3 regions of the Clostridium perfringens genome follow, and region 1 is predicted to be linked to each of the others. Evidence: a T-box and tRNA genes for the amino acid it is inferred to sense, from the RefSeq annotation. Region 1 holds a T-box; the other regions hold tRNA genes.

Region 1 (7,478 bases):
TGACCAAGCTCTAACATAACAAAGTTAGTAATATCAACTATGTTATTTATAGGTCTAACCCCAGCATCTAATAATCTTTCTTGCATCCAAGTTGGTGATGGAGCTACCTTTACATTTTTAACTCCTCTAGCCATATATCTATTACAAAGCTTATCATTAACTGAAACTTTTATTTCATCATTTATGTTTTTATCACATTTAACTTCAAACTTAGTACTTGGCATTCTGTAAGTTTTTCTTGTTGTAGCTGCTGTTTCTCTAGCCATACCTAAAACACTTAAACAATCAGGTCTATTTGAAGTTATTTCAAAATCTAAAACTTGTTTATTAAGACCTAAATATTCTTTTATACAAACACCAATTGGAGCATCCTCTGGTAAAATCATAAGTCCAATAACTTCTTTTCCGTCAGCAATTCCTAATTCTTCTTCTGAACAGAACATTCCGTTTGAAACTTCTCCTCTTAATTTACCTTTTTTGATTTTGCTTCCATCTGCTAATATTGCACCATGTAAAGCTACTGGAACTTTATCATGTTCTTTCATATTATCTGCAGCTGTTACTATTTGAATCATTTCTGATCCTATGTTTACTTGACAAATTTTAAGCTTTTCAGCATCAGGATGTTGTTCTATTTTATCTATTTGACAAGTAACTATATTTTCTATTTCTGCACCAGCAGTTACGACCTCTTCTACTTTTGATCCTGATAAAGTTAAAGCATCGCCTAACTCTTCTGCTGTCATATCTATATCAACGTAATCTTTAAGCCAATTAAATGGTACTTTCATCTTTTTTACCTCCTATTTTAAAACTAGAATTGATTTAAGAATCTCATATCACTTTCGTATAATAATCTTATGTCATCTATTCCATACTTAAGCATAACCATTCTGTCTACACCAAAGCCGAAAGCAAATCCACTATAAACTTCTGGGTCTATTCCACAGTTTCTTAAAACTTGAGGGTGAACCATACCACAACCTAGTATTTCTATCCAACCTTCTCCCTTACATACTTTACATCCTTTTCCGTTACATACAAAGCATGTAGCATCCATTTCAGCTGATGGCTCAGTGAATGGGAAATGATGTGGTCTAAACTTAGTTTTTACTTTATCACCAAACATTTTTTTAGCAAATAACTCTAAAGTTCCCTTAAGATCTGCAAAAGTTATATCCTTATCTATAACTAGACCTTCCATTTGGTAGAATATTGGTGAATGCGTAGCATCAACAGCATCTGATCTAAATACCTTACCAGGTGAGATCATTTTTATTGGTGGTTGTTGTTTTTCCATTACTCTAGCTTGAACTGGAGAAGTTTGAGTTCTTAAAACTACATTATCATTTATGTAAAATGTATCTTGCTCACTTCTAGCTGGATGATTCTTAGGAATGTTTAAGGCTTCAAAGTTATAGTAATCTTTCTCAACCTCTGGACCATCTTCTATAGCAAATCCCATTGAAACAAATATTTTTTTCATTTCATCTAAAGTTTGCTCTAATGGATGTTTCTTTCCTATTGTTTGTTTTTTACCAGGCATTGAAATATCTATTACTTCATTTTTAAGCTTTTCTTGTTTTTCAGCTTCTTTAACAGCCTTTGTTACAGCCTCTAATTCAGCTTCTAAAACCTCTCTTACCTCATTAGCTAACTTACCAACTATTGGTCTCTCCTCTTTAGATAGAGATCCCATTCCTCTTAATATAGTTGTAAGTTCTCCCTTTTTACCAAGATATTTAACTCTTATTGTATCAATAGTAGTACTATCTTTAGCTTCTTTAATTTCTACTAAAGCTAATTCTTTAATTTGATTTAACTTATCTTGCATTTTCATTCTCCTTTCCTGATATATAATTAATATATTAGATTTTATCTTAAAGCTCTTAGAACCCTAATATCTATTTTTTAGTCATTATTTAATCTTAGATTTAATTTTAATAGTATATTTTCATTATTGACACATTTCAATTAAAATAAAATAAACCCCATCCCTCAAAAACAAGGGACGGGGTATTCATATCCGTGGTACCACCCTAATTAGTACTAAAAAAATTAGTACTCACTTAATTTCAAATAACGACTATGCCGCTAACTACTACTTTATATTTCACAGTTAGAACTCCAGAGTGAACTTCAATATAGGTTTCTAAAAATGCTTTCAGTCCATGGCATTTTTTCCCTGATAAGAAATTACTATATCTACTCTCTCTATCAATGTTTTTATCTATTCAATTCAAAGTATATTATACATATAATAGTATTTATAATCAAGGCATTTATTATTTTTTCCTATTTAATAGAATTTTACTTATAAAAAAAATCAAGAGATTATATGAAAAGTTAATAATAAAACTTACAAATAGTATTAAAAGAATCTCTAGTAATTCTTAGAATATATTTGTAAGTTTTATTAAAAGTCTTTTTTATAAAACCTCTTGATTTATTTAAATGATTGTCTTATCTTTTCATATATCATTATAGAAGTAGCTACAGCTACATTTAAAGATTCAGCTTCACCAGGCATAGGAATTTTAACTTTTATGTCTGCAATATCATATACTTCATCACTGACACCATTTCCCTCATTACCAACAGCTATCATAACTTTTCCTTGAAGATTTTCTTCAAAGAAATTATTTTTTCCTTGAAGAGAACTTACTACAAGTTTATACCCTTCCTTCTTTAATGATTTTACAAAATCTAAAGAATTATCCTCAACAATTGGAATATAAAATATTGAACCCATTGTTGATCTTAGAGTCTTATCGTTATATATGTCAACAGTACCTTTAGTCATTACTATTCCTGCTGCACCTGCTGCATGAGCTGTTCTTATTATTGTTCCCATATTTCCTGGATCTTGAACCTTATCTACTAAAACAACTAGCTCTCCACTTTTTAATTCCTTGTTTTGCATATTTATAACACCAACAATTCCTTGTGGATTTTCCGTTGAACAAAGTTGTTTTAAAAGAGTTTCATTCATTTGTATAAGCTTTATATTTTCATTAATTTTTAAGAATAAGTCAGGATTTTTCTCCTTAAAACTTTCTGTAAAAATTATTGAATCTATTGATACTTTACTTTTTATAGCTTCCTCTACAAATCTTAAACCTTCAATAAGATACTTATTACTCTTTATTCTATGCTTTTTTTCTTTTAACTTTTTTATCTCTTTAAATAAGTTATTGTTTTTACTTTCGATTTCTAACAAAGCAAATAATCCTTTCTAGAAGATATTAATGTCTAAATATCTTTCCTTCTAATTTTGTTAAATCCTCTGCAGAACCTATAGCAACTACTATGTCATCCTTATTAATAACATCATCTGCATCTGGAGATATATTAACTTCATTGTTTCTCTTAATAGCCATTACGTTTATTCCGTATTTACTTCTTAAGCTTAATTCTTTCATAGACTTTCCATACCACTCTTTTGGACTTTCTATTTCAATTATAGAATAATCTGGAGATAATTCTATATAATCTAAGATGCTTGAAGAAACTAAGTTGTGAGCTACTCTAACTCCCATATCCTTCTCAGGTAAGATTACTCTGTCTGCTCCTATTTTATATAAAACTTTAGCATGTAAATCACTATTTCCCTTAGCAATTATATATTTTATTCCCATATCTTTTACAAGTAATGTTGCCATAACACTTGCTTGTATGTTAGCTCCTATTGTAACTACAGCCACATCAAAATTTCTTAATCCTAAAGTTCTTAAAGCATTTTCATCTGTTGCATCCATTTGAACTGCATGAGTTACACTATCTGATATTTCTTGAACTAAATCCTCATTAGAATCAATTGCTAAAACATCATGACCTAAAGCATATAAAGTTTTAGCTACTGATGATCCAAATCTTCCTAATCCTATAATAACGAATTGTTTACTTGACATAAGCCTTACACTCCTAACTTATTTATCCTATTAATATTTTATCTTCTGGGTATTTGTATGCACTTGGTTTCTTTCTATTAGCTAAAGCTAGAACAACAGTCATAGGGCCCACTCTTCCTAAATACATAGTTATTATTATTATTATTTTTCCTATTACTGAAAGATATGGAGTTAATCCAAGAGTTAATCCAACTGTAGCAAAAGCTGATGTAACTTCATATAGAATATATTCTAATGAAAATCCTGGTTCTGTTACTGCTAAAATTAATGTTCCAAGTACCACTATACCAAAACCTATAAATAAAACAGCAAAAGCCTTATACACTAATTCTTTTGAAATTCTCTTTTTAAATACTTCAGTATCTTCTCTTCCTCTTATTATAGAGATTAGAGTAAGTACTACTATACCAAAGGTAGCAGTTTTAATTCCCCCTGCTGTTGACCCTGGTGATCCACCTACAAACATTAATAATATAGTTAAGAATTTTCCAGCTAAAGTCATATCCGCAGTAGAAACAGAGTTAAATCCAGCAGTCCTTGTGGTTGCTGAAGCAAAGAATGCATTAGTTAATTTATCTCCAAAACTCATATACTTTAGAGTATTAGGATTATTATATTCAAATATGAACATAAGAATAGCTCCCCCAATTAAAAGGATAGCTGTTATCATTATTACAACTTTAGAGTGTAAAGATAATTTCTTATATCCCTTATAATTATATAATTCTGACCAAACAGTAAATCCTAAACCACCAATTACTATTAAGGCTGCAATTGTTAATATTACAGTTTTATTGTTAGCATATCCAACTAGATTATCTCCAAATAAATCAAACCCTGCATTACAAAAAGCTGATATAGAATGCCAAATACTATAGTATATTCCTTTTAAGAATCCAAACTTGGGTATAAATTGAGTAGATAATAATAGTGCACCTAACATTTCTACTGAAAATGTAAATGCTAAGATATATCTAATCATTCTAACTAACCCCTGTATTCCAAAGGTATTCATAGCTTCTTGTATAAGAAGTCTTTCCCTTAAGGTTATTTTTTTCTTAACCATTAAGGCAAATAAAGTTGTAAAGGACATGAATCCCAATCCACCTATTTGTATTAAGATTATTATGACAGTTTTCCCAAAATAGTTCCAATGTGCCGCTGTATTTAATGTTATAAGTCCCGTAACACATACAGCTGAAGTTGAAGTAAATAAACTATCTAAAAAAGGAGTAAACTCACCACTTTTAGATGATATTGGAAGACTTAATATTATAGCACCTAATAAAATAACCATAGAAAAACCTAAAGCTAAAATCTGAACGGCACTAAATTTTATCTTTTTTGTCAGTTTAATGTACATAATTAAACCCCCAACTTAAACTAATATTATATTTTCCCTTTAATTTTATTATATCTTATTTTTAATTTATATATGTAAAGTTGTCTTATTTTTAGAATTTAAAAGTAATTTTATTTAATTGTAATTGCAAATAAGTTTAATTTTATTCAGATAAAAGTCTGAATAAAATTAAACTTATAAAATATAAATAAAATATAAAAAAAATGCGAGATAAACTCGCATCTGATATTAAGCGTTTAAGTGCTTTTTAGCTAATTCAACTAAATCAGCAAATGCTTTTGGATCATTTATAGCTATCTCTGAAAGCATTTTTCTGTTTATATCAACACCAGCTAATTTCATTCCGTTCATGAATCTTGAATATGAAAGACCGTTCATTCTTGTAGCTGCGTTTATTCTAGCTATCCATAATCTTCTGTAGTCTCTCTTCTTTAATCTTCTTCCAACGTAAGCATTTCTTAATGCTCTTATTACTGATTCGTTAGCAGTTTTGAATAACTTGCTTTTTCCACCATAGTATCCTTTTGCAAGTTTTAAAACTTTTTTATGATTTTTACGAGCATTTACCGCTCTCTTAACTCTTGCCATTTTCTAGACCTCCTACTCCGTGTTTTATCTTATAGATATGGTAATAATTTCTTCATTGCTTTTTCTTGTGCAGTTGAAACATAACCAGTTTTTCTTAAATTTCTTTTTCTCTTAGCACTTTTCTTTGTTAAGATATGGCTAGTGAAAGCGTGAGCTCTCTTTAACTTTCCAGTTCCTGTTTTTTTGAATCTTTTTGCTGCACCTCTATGAGTTTTCATTTTTGGCATTGTAAGTATCCTCCTCTCAAGTTACGCTTTTTTAGGAGCTAAAATCATTATCATGTTTCTACCTTCTAATTTAGCAGGTTTTTCTACTGAACATACTTCCTCTAATTGAGCTAAGAAACTATCTAATATCTTAACACCAACATGTGAATGCTCAGCTTCTCTTCCTCTAAATCTTACAGTTATCTTGACTTTATCTCCAGCTTCTAAGAATTTTTTAGCATTCTTAGCTTTTATTTCTAAGTCATGCTTTTCTATAGTTGGGCTAACTCTTATCTCCTTAACACTGATAACCTTTTGCTTCTTTTTTGCTTCTTTTTCTTTTTTAGATTGCTCGTAAATAAATTTACCGTAATCCATTATTTTGCAAACTGGTGGTTTAGCATTTGGCGAAATCATAACTAAGTCTAACTCAGCCTCATCTGCCATTTTTTGTGCATCTCTTCCTGATACAACACCAAGTTGCTCTCCTGTGCTAGAAATTAATCTAACCTCTTTTTCTCTTATTTCTTGATTGATTGCAAAATTTTTACTAATCTTGTTCACCTCCGATAGAATTTAGCCAACACAAATATATAAATAAAAAAGGACGGTTTTAAGCCGTCCTCTATTACCAAAATCAAATGTAATAAAATTCATGACCAAACTAGCATTAATAGCTGTAAGGTGAGAAACGGCTGTTTCTTCTTGACATCAGTTATCTTATCATTATTCTTTTTTATTGTCAACACAATTCATCAATTTCTTTTAAATAAAATAATAGTTTTTATCTTTAAAACTTATAATTTTAAGATTTATTACAATAAATATTTTTAAGTTTAAAAACTTATTTTTTTAAAATATCATTGTAACTTCTATGAGTTTCTACTCTTTCACCAAAGACACTTTTTATAGTCTGAATAAATTCTTTATTAATGCAATATTCTTCATTATATATTTTTATTTTTTTTGGTGCATTGGTTATTAAACCACTAATAATAATATCTTCTATATTTATTATTCCCTCTTCAGCAATATCTGTAATTTCATTTAAAAAATCCTTAAAGATATCAAGTCCTTTAGAATCTTTAACTTCATAGGATCCATTTCTTTGAACTATTATATTTACTTCTTCTAATTTACAATCTTGTATATCTACAAAATACTTTAATAGTTTTATGAATTCATTATATTCTTTTTCAATCATATAATCTTCTACTACTTTATCTATAATACATTCTATATACTTTAACAAAGGTTTCATTCTAAAAGTTATAAAACCTTCTATGTTTATATAATCATTTTCTAATATAAATTCTTTTATATTCTCTATAATGTCATTTACCTTATTTAAACAATAAAAATCTTTATCAGAACAAATCTTTTGCTCTCCTTTTAATATTTTATTTATAG
Region 2 (7,478 bases), 1.1 Mb from region 1:
ACATTGGGACTGAGACACGGCCCAGACTCCTACGGGAGGCAGCAGTGGGGAATATTGCACAATGGGGGAAACCCTGATGCAGCAACGCCGCGTGAGTGATGAAGGTTTTCGGATCGTAAAGCTCTGTCTTTGGGGAAGATAATGACGGTACCCAAGGAGGAAGCCACGGCTAACTACGTGCCAGCAGCCGCGGTAATACGTAGGTGGCGAGCGTTATCCGGATTTACTGGGCGTAAAGGGAGCGTAGGCGGATGATTAAGTGGGATGTGAAATACCCGGGCTCAACTTGGGTGCTGCATTCCAAACTGGTTATCTAGAGTGCAGGAGAGGAGAGTGGAATTCCTAGTGTAGCGGTGAAATGCGTAGAGATTAGGAAGAACACCAGTGGCGAAGGCGACTCTCTGGACTGTAACTGACGCTGAGGCTCGAAAGCGTGGGGAGCAAACAGGATTAGATACCCTGGTAGTCCACGCCGTAAACGATGAATACTAGGTGTGGGGGTTTCAACACCTCCGTGCCGCCGCTAACGCATTAAGTATTCCGCCTGGGGAGTACGGTCGCAAGATTAAAACTCAAAGGAATTGACGGGGACCCGCACAAGTAGCGGAGCATGTGGTTTAATTCGAAGCAACGCGAAGAACCTTACCTACACTTGACATCCCTTGCATTACTCTTAATCGAGGAAATCCCTTCGGGGACAAGGTGACAGGTGGTGCATGGTTGTCGTCAGCTCGTGTCGTGAGATGTTGGGTTAAGTCCCGCAACGAGCGCAACCCTTGTCGTTAGTTACTACCATTAAGTTGAGGACTCTAGCGAGACTGCCTGGGTTAACCAGGAGGAAGGTGGGGATGACGTCAAATCATCATGCCCCTTATGTGTAGGGCTACACACGTGCTACAATGGCTGGTACAGAGAGATGCAATACCGCGAGGTGGAGCCAAACTTAAAAACCAGTCTCAGTTCGGATTGTAGGCTGAAACTCGCCTACATGAAGCTGGAGTTACTAGTAATCGCGAATCAGAATGTCGCGGTGAATACGTTCCCGGGTCTTGTACACACCGCCCGTCACACCATGAGAGTTGGCAATACCCGAAGTCCGTGAGCTAACCGCAAGGAGGCAGCGGCCGAAGGTAGGGTCAGCGATTGGGGTGAAGTCGTAACAAGGTAGCCGTAGGAGAACCTGCGGCTGGATCACCTCCTTTCTAAGGAATACATCTTAGGACAACTAAGATGATAATGAATTCTGGATAATATCTCTGTTTAATTTTGAGAGACTATCTCTCAAAATTGTTCTTTGAAAATTGCACATAATTTAATTTATAGAAACAACAAGCCAAATTGGCAAAACCAATTTCTATTCTTTGTAAAATGAGAACTATAACTAATATAGGTCAAGCTACAAAGGGCGCATGGTGAATGCCTTGGCATCAGGAGCCGATGAAGGACGTGATAAGCTGCGATAAGCTTCGGGTAGGCGCACATAGCCTGAGATCCGAAGATCTCCGAATGAGGAAACTCACATGGGAAACCCCATGTATCATTAAGTGAATACATAGCTTAATGAAGGTAACCCAGGGAACTGAAACATCTAAGTACCTGGAGGAAGAGAAAGAAAAATCGATTTTCTTAGTAGCGGCGAGCGAAAGGGAAAGAGCCCAAACCGGAAACTTGTTTCCGGGGTTGTGGACATAGCATCAAAGTGGAGGCTATTGTAACTGAAGAGAACTGGAAAGTTCCACCGTAGAAGGTAATAGTCCTGTAAGTGAAACGAGAAGACCACGAGTTATGATCCAGAGTACCACGAGACACGTGAAACCTTGTGGGAAGCAGGGAGGACCACCTCCCAAGGCTAAATACTACCTGATGACCGATAGTGAAGCAGTACCGTGAGGGAAAGGTGAAAAGAACCCCGGGAGGGGAGTGAAATAGAACCTGAAACCGTGTGCCTACAACCGCTCAGAGCCCCTTATGAGGGTGATGAGGTGCTTTTTGTAGAACGAGCCAACGAGTTACGGTATGTAGCAAGGTTAAGTACTTAAGGTACGGAGCCGAAGGGAAACCGAGTCTGAATAGGGCGACTAGTTGCATGCCGTAGACCCGAAACCGGGTGACCTATCCATGGCCAGGTTGAAGCGAGGGTAAAACCTCGTGGAGGACCGAACCACGTTGCTGTTGAAAAAGCATGGGATGAGCTGTGGATAGCGGAGAAATTCCAATCGAACCCGGAGATAGCTGGTTCTCTCCGAAATAGCTTTAGGGCTAGCGTCGAGTATGAGTAGTGGAGGTAGAGCACTGAATGGGCTAGGGGGCATAGCGCTTACCGAACCTTATCAAACTCCGAATGCCACATACTTTGAGCTCGGCAGTCAGACTACGAATGATAAGATCCGTGGTCAAAAGGGAAACAGCCCAGATCGTCAGCTAAGGTCCCAAAGTGTAAGTTAAGTGGGAAAGGATGTGAGATTTCTAAGACAACTAGGATGTTGGCTTAGAAGCAGCCATTCATTAAAAGAGTGCGTAATAGCTCACTAGTCGAGAGATCTTGCGCCGAAAATGTAACGGGGCTAAACTTACCACCGAAGCTACGGGCTTGAACTTATGTTCAAGCGGTAGGAGAGCGTCGTAACCGGGCTGAAGTCGTACCGTAAGGAGCGGTGGACTGGTTACGAGTGAGAATGTTGGCATCAGTAGCGAGATGTGGGTGAGAATCCCACAGGCCGAAAACCTAAGGTTTCCTCAGGAAGGTTCGTCCGCTGAGGGTTAGTCGGGACCTAAGCCGAGGCCGAAAGGCGTAGGTGATGGACAACTGGTTGATATTCCAGTACCACTACCATCGTTATTATCGATGGCGTGACGCAGGAGGATAGTGTGTGCTAGCTATTGGATGCTAGTCTAAGCGTTTAGGTAGTGAGAGTAGGCAAATCCGCTCTCATAATGCTGAGGCGTGATGGGGAAGGTTCCACGGAACCGAAGTACATGATTCCACGCTGCCAAGAAAAGCGTCTAGAGAGAGAAGTAGTGCCCGTACCGCAAACCGACACAGGTAGGTGAGGAGAGAATCCTAAGGCCGGCGGAAGAATTACAGTTAAGGAACTCGGCAAATTGACCCCGTAAGTTCGCGAGAAGGGGTGCCTACGAGAGTAGGCCGCAGAGAATAGGCCCAAGCAACTGTTTAGCAAAAACACAGGTCTCTGCTAAAGCGTAAGCTGATGTATAGGGGCTGACGCCTGCCCGGTGCTGGAAGGTTAAGGGGAACACTTAGCGCAAGCGAAGGTGTGAACTTAAGCCCCAGTAAACGGCGGCCGTAACTATAACGGTCCTAAGGTAGCGAAATTCCTTGTCAGGTAAGTTCTGACCCGCACGAATGGCGTAATGACTTGGGCACTGTCTCAACTGTAAATCCGGCGAAGTTGTAGTGCGAGTGAAGATGCTCGCTACCCGCGATTGGACGGAAAGACCCCGTAGAGCTTTACTGTAGCTTAGCATTGAGTTTTGGTATTGTCTGTACAGGATAGGTGGGAGACTAGGAAACCAGGGCGTCAGCCTTGGTGGAGTCAACCTTGGGATACCACCCTGACAGTACTGAAATTCTAACTGGCGGCCATGAATCTGGTCACAGGACATTGTTAGGTGGGCAGTTTGACTGGGGCGGTCGCCTCCTAAAAAGTAACGGAGGCGCCCAAAGGTTCCCTCAGAACGGTCGGAAATCGTTCGAAGAGTGCAAAGGCAGAAGGGAGCCTGACTGCGACACCCACAAGTGGAGCAGGGACGAAAGTCGGGCTTAGTGATCCGGTGGTACCTCGTGGGAGGGCCATCGCTCAACGGATAAAAGCTACCTCGGGGATAACAGGCTGATCTCCCCCAAGAGTCCACATCGACGGGGAGGTTTGGCACCTCGATGTCGGCTCGTCGCATCCTGGGGCTGAAGTAGGTCCCAAGGGTTGGGCTGTTCGCCCATTAAAGCGGCACGCGAGCTGGGTTCAGAACGTCGTGAGACAGTTCGGTCCCTATCCGTCGCGGGCGTAGGAAATTTGAGAGGAGCTGTCCTTAGTACGAGAGGACCGGGATGGACTGACCTCTGGTGTACCAGTTGTTCCGCCAGGAGCACAGCTGGGTAGCTAAGTCGGGAATGGATAAACGCTGAAAGCATCTAAGCGTGAAGCCAACCTCAAGATGAGATTTCCCATAGCGTAAGCTAGTAAGATCCCTTGAAGAACACAAGGTTGATAGGTCGGGGGTGTAAGCATGGTAACATGTTCAGCTGACCGATACTAATAGATCGAGGGCTTGACCAAATATAGTAAATTAAATATGTGCAATTTTGAAAGAACAAAGTTCTTTTAAGGAAACTCACTAAATCAAGTTTAGGAGTATCATTTTAAAACGAAATCGAAGATTTCTGTAAAATGACATCTGGTGATGATGTTCTTTAGGGTAACACCCGTTCCCATTCCGAACACGACGGTTAAGCCTTTAGAAGCCGATGGTACTGCACGGGAGACTGTGTGGGAGAGTAGGTGGTCGCCAGGTTTTTATTTTATGGCTCGATAGCTCAGTCGGTAGAGCAGAGGACTGAAAATCCTCGTGTCGCTGGTTCGATTCCTGCTCGAGCCACCAAAAGCTTAGTGAATTATTCGCTAAGCTTTTTTTATACAATTAAATAGTAATTTAAAGTTATATTTATTAATAATATAGTTAAAGTCATAATTAAAATTGATTTTTAATATGAACTAAGATGAATATGAATAAGATAAAAAAGTAAAAGGAATATTTATAAAATTTATTTATGTAAATAAATTTTATAAATATTCCTTTTTAAATTTTAAATCCACAATAAGTAGTTTCTTAGTTCATAGCAATAAAAGGGGAAGTTATTAAGGATATATTGTTGGGGAAGTATCATTAATTATTTTAAAACTAAGAATTAATCTACTTATTAATCGTGGATATTTTAATTATGGACAAATAACGGATTAATATACATAAATTGTAAAAATAATTGAGAATAAATAAATATTTAAATTAATATGATTTAATAAGTTAATTAATATTTTGAATTGATATTATTAATAAATAAGAGCGTTTTGATATAGATCTTTAAACAATTAGTTTAGTGAGGTGTTTTAATGAAGGATATTGTTATAATTGGAACTGAAAACATAGGAAAAGAGGTTGTTAAAATAATAGAGGCTATAAATTCAAAAAGAAATACTTGGAATGTGTTAGGATTTATAAGTCTTAAAAAAGATGAAGAAGGAAGTAATATTGAGGGATATAGTGTTCTTGGATCTATAGATTCAATGTTTAATTATTTTGAAGGTAGAAAAAAAGATAAGTTTTATTTTTTTAAGAAATTAGAAAGTCAAAATGAATTATTTACGATTATAGCAATAGACAACTGTAAATTAAAAAAAGAAATAGAAAATAAGTTGAAAGATAAAATAAAATTTGCTACTATTATTCATCCTGATGTTACTTTTTTTAATAAACAAGAAGTTGGAGAGGGAACTATAATATATCCAGGATTAATTGGTGTAGGAAGATTTAAGCTAGGTAAACATGTTATTTTAAAACAAAAATGCTCTTTAGGAAATAATATTGAGATAGGAGATTATTCTTTTATATCTTTTAATAGTAATATTGATAGTAATGTAATGGTTAAAGAGGGATCTTATATTGAAGCTAATACTACAATACTGGCAAATAACAATATAGATAAAAATATTTATATAAAAGAAGGTTCAATATTATATTAAAATTATAATTATATTTTAGAGATATTATTTTGTTTTATATATAAATTAGAAGGTTCATATTAAATATAGTGTGAATCTTCTTTTATTTTTTTATATAATATAGATAATTATCAATATATTATATATTTAAATAGATGGTTTTCTTTGAATTAATAGAATAATTGGAAAGAATAGAATAATTGGAAAGAATAGAATAAGTGGGAAAATATAAGATGTGGAAAATTGAAGAAGTAGAAAATTGAAGAAGTGGAAAGAATAGAATAGGAGAGCTTTTTGAAAAAGAGGTTTATAAAAAGATTTATTTTAGAAATGGATTTATAATCTGTTAAATTATTAGAAATATTTTTGATAAAATCTAATATATTAATTAAATGTTAATTGTGTTCATAAAATATTCAAAAGTATGTTGACATAAAATAAGTAGAGAGTTATTATATAATTACAGACACCCAGTGGGGGGTGGATGTGAAATGTATAGGGAGCGATGAACATGAATGCAGAGAAAAAGAAAGCATTACAGTGCTTGAAGACAGCAAAAGGGCAAATTGAAGGAATAATCAGAATGATTGAAGATGAGAGATATTGTATAGATATTTCAAATCAAGTAATGGCTTCCCAAGCATTATTAAAGAAAGCTAATAAATTAATATTGCAACAACATATGCATAATTGTGTTAAGAGTGCTTTCGAAAATAATGAATCTAAAGATGAAAAAATTGAAGAGATATTAAGTGTACTAAATAAGCTAATAGATAAATAAATATTATATTTCTAATGATGTATTTAGTTTTATTATAATATAAAGTTCTTTAAATCTGTTGTTTCTAGAGTTTCAATTTAGTTTAGTTGAATCCCTAAAAGCAAATTTAGGATGCTCTATATTAATAAATTATTCTAATGATTTACTTAACTTTATTAAGGTAAAATTATTTAGATCTGTTGTTTTTGGAGATTCAAATTTTTTTATTTGAGTAGCTTAAAGCGAATTTAGAATAATTACTGTAATATTTTTAGCTTATTTAAAATAAAAATATTATTGATCTAATGATGTGAGTGATTTTATAAATAATATAAAGTTATTTGGATCTATTGTTTTGGAGGGTTTAAAGAAATTTATTTTTTTAAGCAATTCAAAGTGATTTTAGAGCAATAAGAGATAATTTTTATATATTAATCATTTAACTATATAAGTAATTTTATAGACAATATAAAATTACTTATAGCTGATGTTTATATTTTTAAAATTCTTTAATAAATTTAAGGTTATTTTAGAATAATGTATGCTTTTATCATAATAAATCGAAATTCTAATGATGTTTATAGCTTTGTATATAGTATAAAGTTATTTAGATCTGTTGTTTTTTAGGGTTCAAAAGTTGATTTTTGAGCAATTTAAAGCGAATTTAGAATTAATGAATTTTTTTAAAAATTTAATTTTTATGAGTTTTTCTTTAAGTATATTAATAATAAAGTTAATAAATTAGAATTTAAGCTTGATAAATTAGGACATAGACTTAAAGAATATATATTTGACTTATAATAGGAAAAATAGAATGTGCATCCTGTGCAGCAACCATTGAGAATATGTTAAATAAAATGGGTGGTGTAGAGAATGTAAGTTTAGATTTTTTTTAAGGTTACATCCAACTATGATTCTAATAGGGTTGAAATAAGAGAGATTAGAGAAAGTTTAATAAGTTAGAATATAAGATTATAAGTCAA
Region 3 (7,478 bases), 1.2 Mb from region 1:
TTCAATAAACTAACTTCATATAAAATCCAAATTCACTAAAAACTATTAAATATAAATACTAAATATATAAATTAATCTTAATTAATAATAAAGTTACTAGGACATTCTTATTATTCTAAATTCTAAAATATAATTTAGAATTTATATTTTTAATATCTTCTAATTTTAAAAATATATAAATTAAGTTTATTAAGAATCTCTAACTTAAGTATTGTCATTTATACATATTACTACACTAAAAACAATAAAAAAAGTTAGATATAGAATAAAATTCTACACCTAACTTTTTAATAGAGTCTTAAATTAAGCTAATTTAACTCCATATTTTTCTCTTAATTCTTTTATTAATTCTAAGTATTTCTTTTGTTGTCTTTCTTGAATTAACATATTAACAACTTGCTCTTTAACATCTTCAAAAGCTTTAGTTTTAGCTTCTGTTTTGTCTTCAACTTTTATTAAGTGATATCCAAATTGAGTTTTAACTGGAGCACTAACTACTCCTAACTCTAAGTTAAATGCAGCTTCTTCAAATTCTGGAACCATCATTCCTTTTGAGAATGAACCTAAGTTACCACCTTGTTCCTTTGAAGGACAGCTTGAGTATTTGTTAGCAGCATCTTCAAAAGTTATTGAACCTGAAGCTATTTCTTCTTCTACTTTTTTAGCTTCTTCTTCTGATGCAACTAAGATGTGCTTAGCTGTTACAGTTTCTAATTCAACGAAGTTTTCTTTATGCTCTTCGTAAAAAGCTTTTGCTTCATCATCTGTTACAGTAACTGATGATAAAGTCTTTTTCATTACCATTTGAGCTAATAATTCTTTAGCAAATTTATTTAATTGATCTTTAAACTCTTCAGTCTTATCTAATCCAGTTTCTTTTGCAAATTCAGACATTAATTCAAAAGCAATAGCTTGCTCTAAAACTTGTCTTTTACCTTCATCACTAGCAAGCATAGCTTGTTGTTGAGCTGGGTATCTTGCTATTATCTCATCTATATAGTCTGAAGTTATTTCTGTATTTCCAACTGTTGCTAGAACTTTCTTTTCCATATATATTATCTCCTTTTTAATTAAAGTTTTATTTTCCTATACTTCATATATTAACATACATTTAATGAATTAAAAAGAAATTCTGAGTATTTTCCTAATCTATAAAATAAGTTTATACTTTAATAATATATAATTAAAAATTTCTTACTTATAAATTTTTTCTCTTAAAAATCAGGCTCAAGTTTAACAAACTAATACTACATATTTTTTATATTCTTAAACCTTAAGATTTTAAATACTAACTTTAAGGTTTCTAACACTTAAAATTCAAATTAATTTCTAACTTCTAACTTCTAACTTCTAACTTCTAACTTCTAACTTCTAACTTCTAACTTCTAACTTCTAACTTCTAACTTCTAACTTCTAACTTCTAACTTCTAACTTCTAACTTCTAACTTCTAACTTCTAACTTCTAACTTCTAACTTCTAACTTCTAACTTCTAAAAAAATTATAATTCACCCTATAAAGTTAATCACTAAAAACTTACAATTCACACTTTAAATTTAATTATTAAAAACTTTAGAATATAAACTAAAGTTTTTATCAACTAATAAAAAGTTATAATTCTTATCTCTATAATTTTCTCCCTAAAGTTCATGTTAATTACTAAAAGACAATAAATTCCTCCTCTAAAATTTAAATTTTTATATTTAAATTTTATACATATGAATATCTCTCTTCCACTTTGTTGATAATGAATAGTAATTATTATATAATATATATAATTTAAAGGAGGGATTCTTATGTCAATTGAAATAAATAAATTAGCTCCAGATTTTAAACTTATGGGTTCTGATGGAAAAGAACATTCACTAAGTGATTACAAAGGAAAAAATATAGTTTTATATTTTTATCCTAAGGATAACACTGCTGGTTGTACTACAGAAGCTTGTGATTTTAGAGATAACATACAAAACTTTCATGATTTAAATGCAATTATTTTAGGTGTTTCTAGAGATTCTTTAGCATCTCACGATAAATTTATTACTAAATTATCACTTCCATTTGTATTACTTAGTGATCCAGATGAAATAGTTTGTAAATTATACGATGTAATAAAAGAAAAAAATATGTACGGCAAAAAATATATGGGTGTAGAAAGAAGTACTTTCTTAATAAATAAAGAAGGAATATTAATAGAAGAATTTAGAAAAGTAAGAGTTAAAGGACACATAGAAAAAGTTCTAGATAAATTAAAAGAAATAAATTAAAAAATAAAATTAAAAGAGGATCTTATTAAGATCCTCTTTTAATTTTTAACATAAGTTCAAAATATAAATTAAAAATATAAATTATATTCTTATTTTACATTTTAATAATCTCATATAAAAATATTTTTTATGCTCTATAAAAAATAGCCTTCTATGTATGTAGAAAATAATTATACTATCACTAAAACTTTTCTATATTTAATAAAAACCAGGTTGTATTGATACCTAGTTTAACCGTTCTACCCTTAAAATATATATTTTGTTTAATAAAAACAAATATATATTTTTTTATTCTTATAGTCTTCTTATTGTAATCTAACTATTTTATAGATATTTATGACTTATTCAAATCTCAATATAATATTATAACTTCTTATTTAGAACTCCTTATTTTAAATAAGAGTTTGAAATTTATGTACAAAAAAAGCTTAGTGAATTATTCACTAAGCTTTTGGTGGCTCGAGCAGGAATCGAACCAGCGACACGAGGATTTTCAGTCCTCTGCTCTACCGACTGAGCTATCGAGCCATAAAATAAAAACCTGGCGACCACCTACTCTCCCACACAGTCTCCCGTGCAGTACCATCGGCTTCTAAAGGCTTAACCGTCGTGTTCGGAATGGGAACGGGTGTTACCCTAAAGAACATCATCACCAGATGTTTGAAAGTTTTTGTTTTTTCAAAATTGCACATAATTAATACTATATTTGGTCAAGCCCTCGATCTATTAGTATCGGTCAGCTGAACATGTTACCATGCTTACACCCCCGACCTATCAACCTTGTGTTCTTCAAGGGATCTTACTAGCTTATGCTATGGGAAATCTCATCTTGAGGTTGGCTTCACGCTTAGATGCTTTCAGCGTTTATCCATTCCCGACTTAGCTACCCAGCTGTGCTCCTGGCGGAACAACTGGTACACCAGAGGTCAGTCCATCCCGGTCCTCTCGTACTAAGGACAGCTCCTCTCAAATTTCCTACGCCCGCGACGGATAGGGACCGAACTGTCTCACGACGTTCTGAACCCAGCTCGCGTGCCGCTTTAATGGGCGAACAGCCCAACCCTTGGGACCTACTTCAGCCCCAGGATGCGACGAGCCGACATCGAGGTGCCAAACCTCCCCGTCGATGTGGACTCTTGGGGGAGATCAGCCTGTTATCCCCGAGGTAGCTTTTATCCGTTGAGCGATGGCCCTCCCACGAGGTACCACCGGATCACTAAGCCCGACTTTCGTCCCTGCTCCACTTGTGGGTGTCGCAGTCAGGCTCCCTTCTGCCTTTGCACTCTTCGAACGATTTCCGACCGTTCTGAGGGAACCTTTGGGCGCCTCCGTTACTTTTTAGGAGGCGACCGCCCCAGTCAAACTGCCCACCTAACAATGTCCTGTGACCAGATTCATGGCCGCCAGTTAGAATTTCAGTACTGTCAGGGTGGTATCCCAAGGTTGACTCCACCAAGGCTGACGCCCTGGTTTCCTAGTCTCCCACCTATCCTGTACAGACAATACCAAAACTCAATGCTAAGCTACAGTAAAGCTCTACGGGGTCTTTCCGTCCAATCGCGGGTAGCGAGCATCTTCACTCGCACTACAACTTCGCCGGATTTACAGTTGAGACAGTGCCCAAGTCATTACGCCATTCGTGCGGGTCAGAACTTACCTGACAAGGAATTTCGCTACCTTAGGACCGTTATAGTTACGGCCGCCGTTTACTGGGGCTTAAGTTCACACCTTCGCTTGCGCTAAGTGTTCCCCTTAACCTTCCAGCACCGGGCAGGCGTCAGCCCCTATACATCAGCTTACGCTTTAGCAGAGACCTGTGTTTTTGCTAAACAGTTGCTTGGGCCTATTCTCTGCGGCCTACTCTCGTAGGCACCCCTTCTCGCGAACTTACGGGGTCAATTTGCCGAGTTCCTTAACTGTAATTCTTCCGCCGGCCTTAGGATTCTCTCCTCACCTACCTGTGTCGGTTTGCGGTACGGGCACTACTTCTCTCTCTAGACGCTTTTCTTGGCAGCGTGGAATCATGTACTTCGGTTCCGTGGAACCTTCCCCATCACGCCTCAGCATTATGAGAGCGGATTTGCCTACTCTCACTGCCTAAACGCTTAGACTAGCATCCAATAGCTAGCACACACTATCCTCCTGCGTCACGCCATCGATAATAACGATGGTAGTGGTACTGGAATATCAACCAGTTGTCCATCACCTACGCCTTTCGGCCTCGGCTTAGGTCCCGACTAACCCTCAGCGGACGAACCTTCCTGAGGAAACCTTAGGTTTTCGGCCTGTGGGATTCTCACCCACATCTCGCTACTGATGCCAACATTCTCACTCGTAACCAGTCCACCGCTCCTTACGGTACGACTTCAGCCCGGTTACGACGCTCTCCTACCGCTTGAACTAAGTTCAAGCCCGTAGCTTCGGTGGTAAGTTTAGCCCCGTTACATTTTCGGCGCAAGATCTCTCGACTAGTGAGCTATTACGCACTCTTTTAATGAATGGCTGCTTCTAAGCCAACATCCTAGTTGTCTTAGAAATCTCACATCCTTTCCCACTTAACTTACACTTTGGGACCTTAGCTGACGATCTGGGCTGTTTCCCTTTTGACCACGGATCTTATCATTCGTAGTCTGACTGCCGAGCTCAAAGTATGTGGCATTCGGAGTTTGATAAGGTTCGGTAAGCGCTATGCCCCCTAGCCCATTCAGTGCTCTACCTCCACTACTCATACTCGACGCTAGCCCTAAAGCTATTTCGGAGAGAACCAGCTATCTCCGGGTTCGATTGGAATTTCTCCGCTATCCACAGCTCATCCCATGCTTTTTCAACAGCAACGTGGTTCGGTCCTCCACGAGGTTTTACCCTCGCTTCAACCTGGCCATGGATAGGTCACCCGGTTTCGGGTCTACGGCATGCAACTAGTCGCCCTATTCAGACTCGGTTTCCCTTCGGCTCCGTACCTTAAGTACTTAACCTTGCTACATACCGTAACTCGTTGGCTCGTTCTACAAAAAGCACCTCATCACCCTCATAAGGGGCTCTGAGCGGTTGTAGGCACACGGTTTCAGGTTCTATTTCACTCCCCTCCCGGGGTTCTTTTCACCTTTCCCTCACGGTACTGCTTCACTATCGGTCATCAGGTAGTATTTAGCCTTGGGAGGTGGTCCTCCCTGCTTCCCACAAGGTTTCACGTGTCTCGTGGTACTCTGGATCATAACTCGTGGTCTTCTCGTTTCACTTACAGGACTATTACCTTCTACGGTGGAACTTTCCAGTTCTCTTCAGTTACAATAGCCTCCACTTTTATGCTATGTCCACAACCCCGGAAACAAGTTTCCGGTTTGGGCTCTTTCCCTTTCGCTCGCCGCTACTAAGAAAATCGATTTTTCTTTCTCTTCCTCCAGGTACTTAGATGTTTCAGTTCCCTGGGTTACCTTCATTAAGCTATGTATTCACTTAATGATACATGGGGTTTCCCATGTGAGTTTCCTCATTCGGAGATCTTCGGATCTCAGGCTATGTGCGCCTACCCGAAGCTTATCGCAGCTTATCACGTCCTTCATCGGCTCCTGATGCCAAGGCATTCACCATGCGCCCTTTGTAGCTTGACCTATATTAGTTATAGTTCTCATTTTACAAAGAATAGAAATTGGTTTTGCCAATTTGGCTTGTTGTTTCTATAAATTAAATTATGTGCAATTTTCAAAGAACAATTTTGAGAGATAGTCTCTCAAAATTAAACAGAGATATTATCCAGAATTCATTATCATCTTAGTTGTCCTAAGATGTATTCCTTAGAAAGGAGGTGATCCAGCCGCAGGTTCTCCTACGGCTACCTTGTTACGACTTCACCCCAATCGCTGACCCTACCTTCGGCCGCTGCCTCCTTGCGGTTAGCTCACGGACTTCGGGTATTGCCAACTCTCATGGTGTGACGGGCGGTGTGTACAAGACCCGGGAACGTATTCACCGCGACATTCTGATTCGCGATTACTAGTAACTCCAGCTTCATGTAGGCGAGTTTCAGCCTACAATCCGAACTGAGACTGGTTTTTAAGTTTGGCTCCACCTCGCGGTATTGCATCTCTCTGTACCAGCCATTGTAGCACGTGTGTAGCCCTACACATAAGGGGCATGATGATTTGACGTCATCCCCACCTTCCTCCTGGTTAACCCAGGCAGTCTCGCTAGAGTCCTCAACTTAATGGTAGTAACTAACGACAAGGGTTGCGCTCGTTGCGGGACTTAACCCAACATCTCACGACACGAGCTGACGACAACCATGCACCACCTGTCACCTTGTCCCCGAAGGGATTTCCTCGATTAAGAGTAATGCAAGGGATGTCAAGTGTAGGTAAGGTTCTTCGCGTTGCTTCGAATTAAACCACATGCTCCGCTACTTGTGCGGGTCCCCGTCAATTCCTTTGAGTTTTAATCTTGCGACCGTACTCCCCAGGCGGAATACTTAATGCGTTAGCGGCGGCACGGAGGTGTTGAAACCCCCACACCTAGTATTCATCGTTTACGGCGTGGACTACCAGGGTATCTAATCCTGTTTGCTCCCCACGCTTTCGAGCCTCAGCGTCAGTTACAGTCCAGAGAGTCGCCTTCGCCACTGGTGTTCTTCCTAATCTCTACGCATTTCACCGCTACACTAGGAATTCCACTCTCCTCTCCTGCACTCTAGATAACCAGTTTGGAATGCAGCACCCAAGTTGAGCCCGGGTATTTCACATCCCACTTAATCATCCGCCTACGCTCCCTTTACGCCCAGTAAATCCGGATAACGCTCGCCACCTACGTATTACCGCGGCTGCTGGCACGTAGTTAGCCGTGGCTTCCTCCTTGGGTACCGTCATTATCTTCCCCAAAGACAGAGCTTTACGATCCGAAAACCTTCATCACTCACGCGGCGTTGCTGCATCAGGGTTTCCCCCATTGTGCAATATTCCCCACTGCTGCCTCCCGTAGGAGTCTGGGCCGTGTCTCAGTCCCAATGTGGCCGATCACCCTCTCAGGTCGGCTACGCATCGTCGCCTTGGTAGGCCGTTACCCCACCAACTAGCTAATGCGCCGCGGGTCCATCTCATAGCGGATTGCTCCTTTGGTTGAATGATGATGCCATCTTTCAACGTTATGCGGTATTAATCTTCCTTTCGGAAGGCTATTCCACTCTATGAGGCAGGTTACCCACGTGTTACTCACCCGTCCGCCGC

What was found. A T-box is a leader RNA that pairs with one kind of tRNA and senses whether it is charged. The one in region 1 lies ahead of pheS (phenylalanine--tRNA ligase subunit alpha), so its partner is inferred to be a tRNA-Phe.
Region 2: it encodes a tRNA-Phe, which carries the amino acid that the T-box ahead of pheS (phenylalanine--tRNA ligase subunit alpha) is inferred to sense. The anticodon was not compared.
Region 3: it encodes a tRNA-Phe, which carries the amino acid that the T-box ahead of pheS (phenylalanine--tRNA ligase subunit alpha) is inferred to sense. The anticodon was not compared.

Annotation. Positions count from the first base shown of each region.
Region 1 covers NZ_CP065681.1:1,190,709-1,198,186, reverse strand. Annotated here, with positions in the region: gene pheT (phenylalanine--tRNA ligase subunit beta) at 1-791, opposite strand, end outside; gene pheS (phenylalanine--tRNA ligase subunit alpha) at 815-1,834, opposite strand; T-box leader at 2,005-2,230, opposite strand; gene I6G60_RS05915 (TrmH family RNA methyltransferase) at 2,447-3,220, opposite strand; gene I6G60_RS05910 (potassium channel family protein) at 3,246-3,911, opposite strand; gene I6G60_RS05905 (TrkH family potassium uptake protein) at 3,934-5,274, opposite strand; gene rplT (50S ribosomal protein L20) at 5,503-5,862, opposite strand; gene rpmI (50S ribosomal protein L35) at 5,892-6,089, opposite strand; gene infC (translation initiation factor IF-3) at 6,111-6,632, opposite strand; ribosomal protein L20 leader region at 6,662-6,781, opposite strand; gene ytxC (putative sporulation protein YtxC) at 6,913-7,478, opposite strand, start outside.
Region 2 covers NZ_CP065681.1:55,486-62,963, reverse strand. Annotated here, with positions in the region: rRNA gene I6G60_RS00555 (16S ribosomal RNA) at 1-1,202, shown strand, start outside; rRNA gene I6G60_RS00550 (23S ribosomal RNA) at 1,390-4,295, shown strand; rRNA gene rrf (5S ribosomal RNA) at 4,413-4,530, shown strand; tRNA gene I6G60_RS00540 (tRNA-Phe) at 4,542-4,617, shown strand; gene I6G60_RS00535 (LbetaH domain-containing protein) at 5,127-5,756, shown strand; gene I6G60_RS00530 (metal-sensing transcriptional repressor) at 6,247-6,516, shown strand; gene I6G60_RS15455 (cation transporter) at 7,293-7,391, shown strand.
Region 3 covers NZ_CP065681.1:3,279,076-3,286,553, forward strand. Annotated here, with positions in the region: gene I6G60_RS15130 (peptidylprolyl isomerase) at 304-1,050, opposite strand; gene I6G60_RS15135 (peroxiredoxin) at 1,795-2,262, shown strand; tRNA gene I6G60_RS15140 (tRNA-Phe) at 2,715-2,790, opposite strand; rRNA gene rrf (5S ribosomal RNA) at 2,802-2,919, opposite strand; rRNA gene I6G60_RS15150 (23S ribosomal RNA) at 2,969-5,873, opposite strand; rRNA gene I6G60_RS15155 (16S ribosomal RNA) at 6,061-7,478, opposite strand, start outside.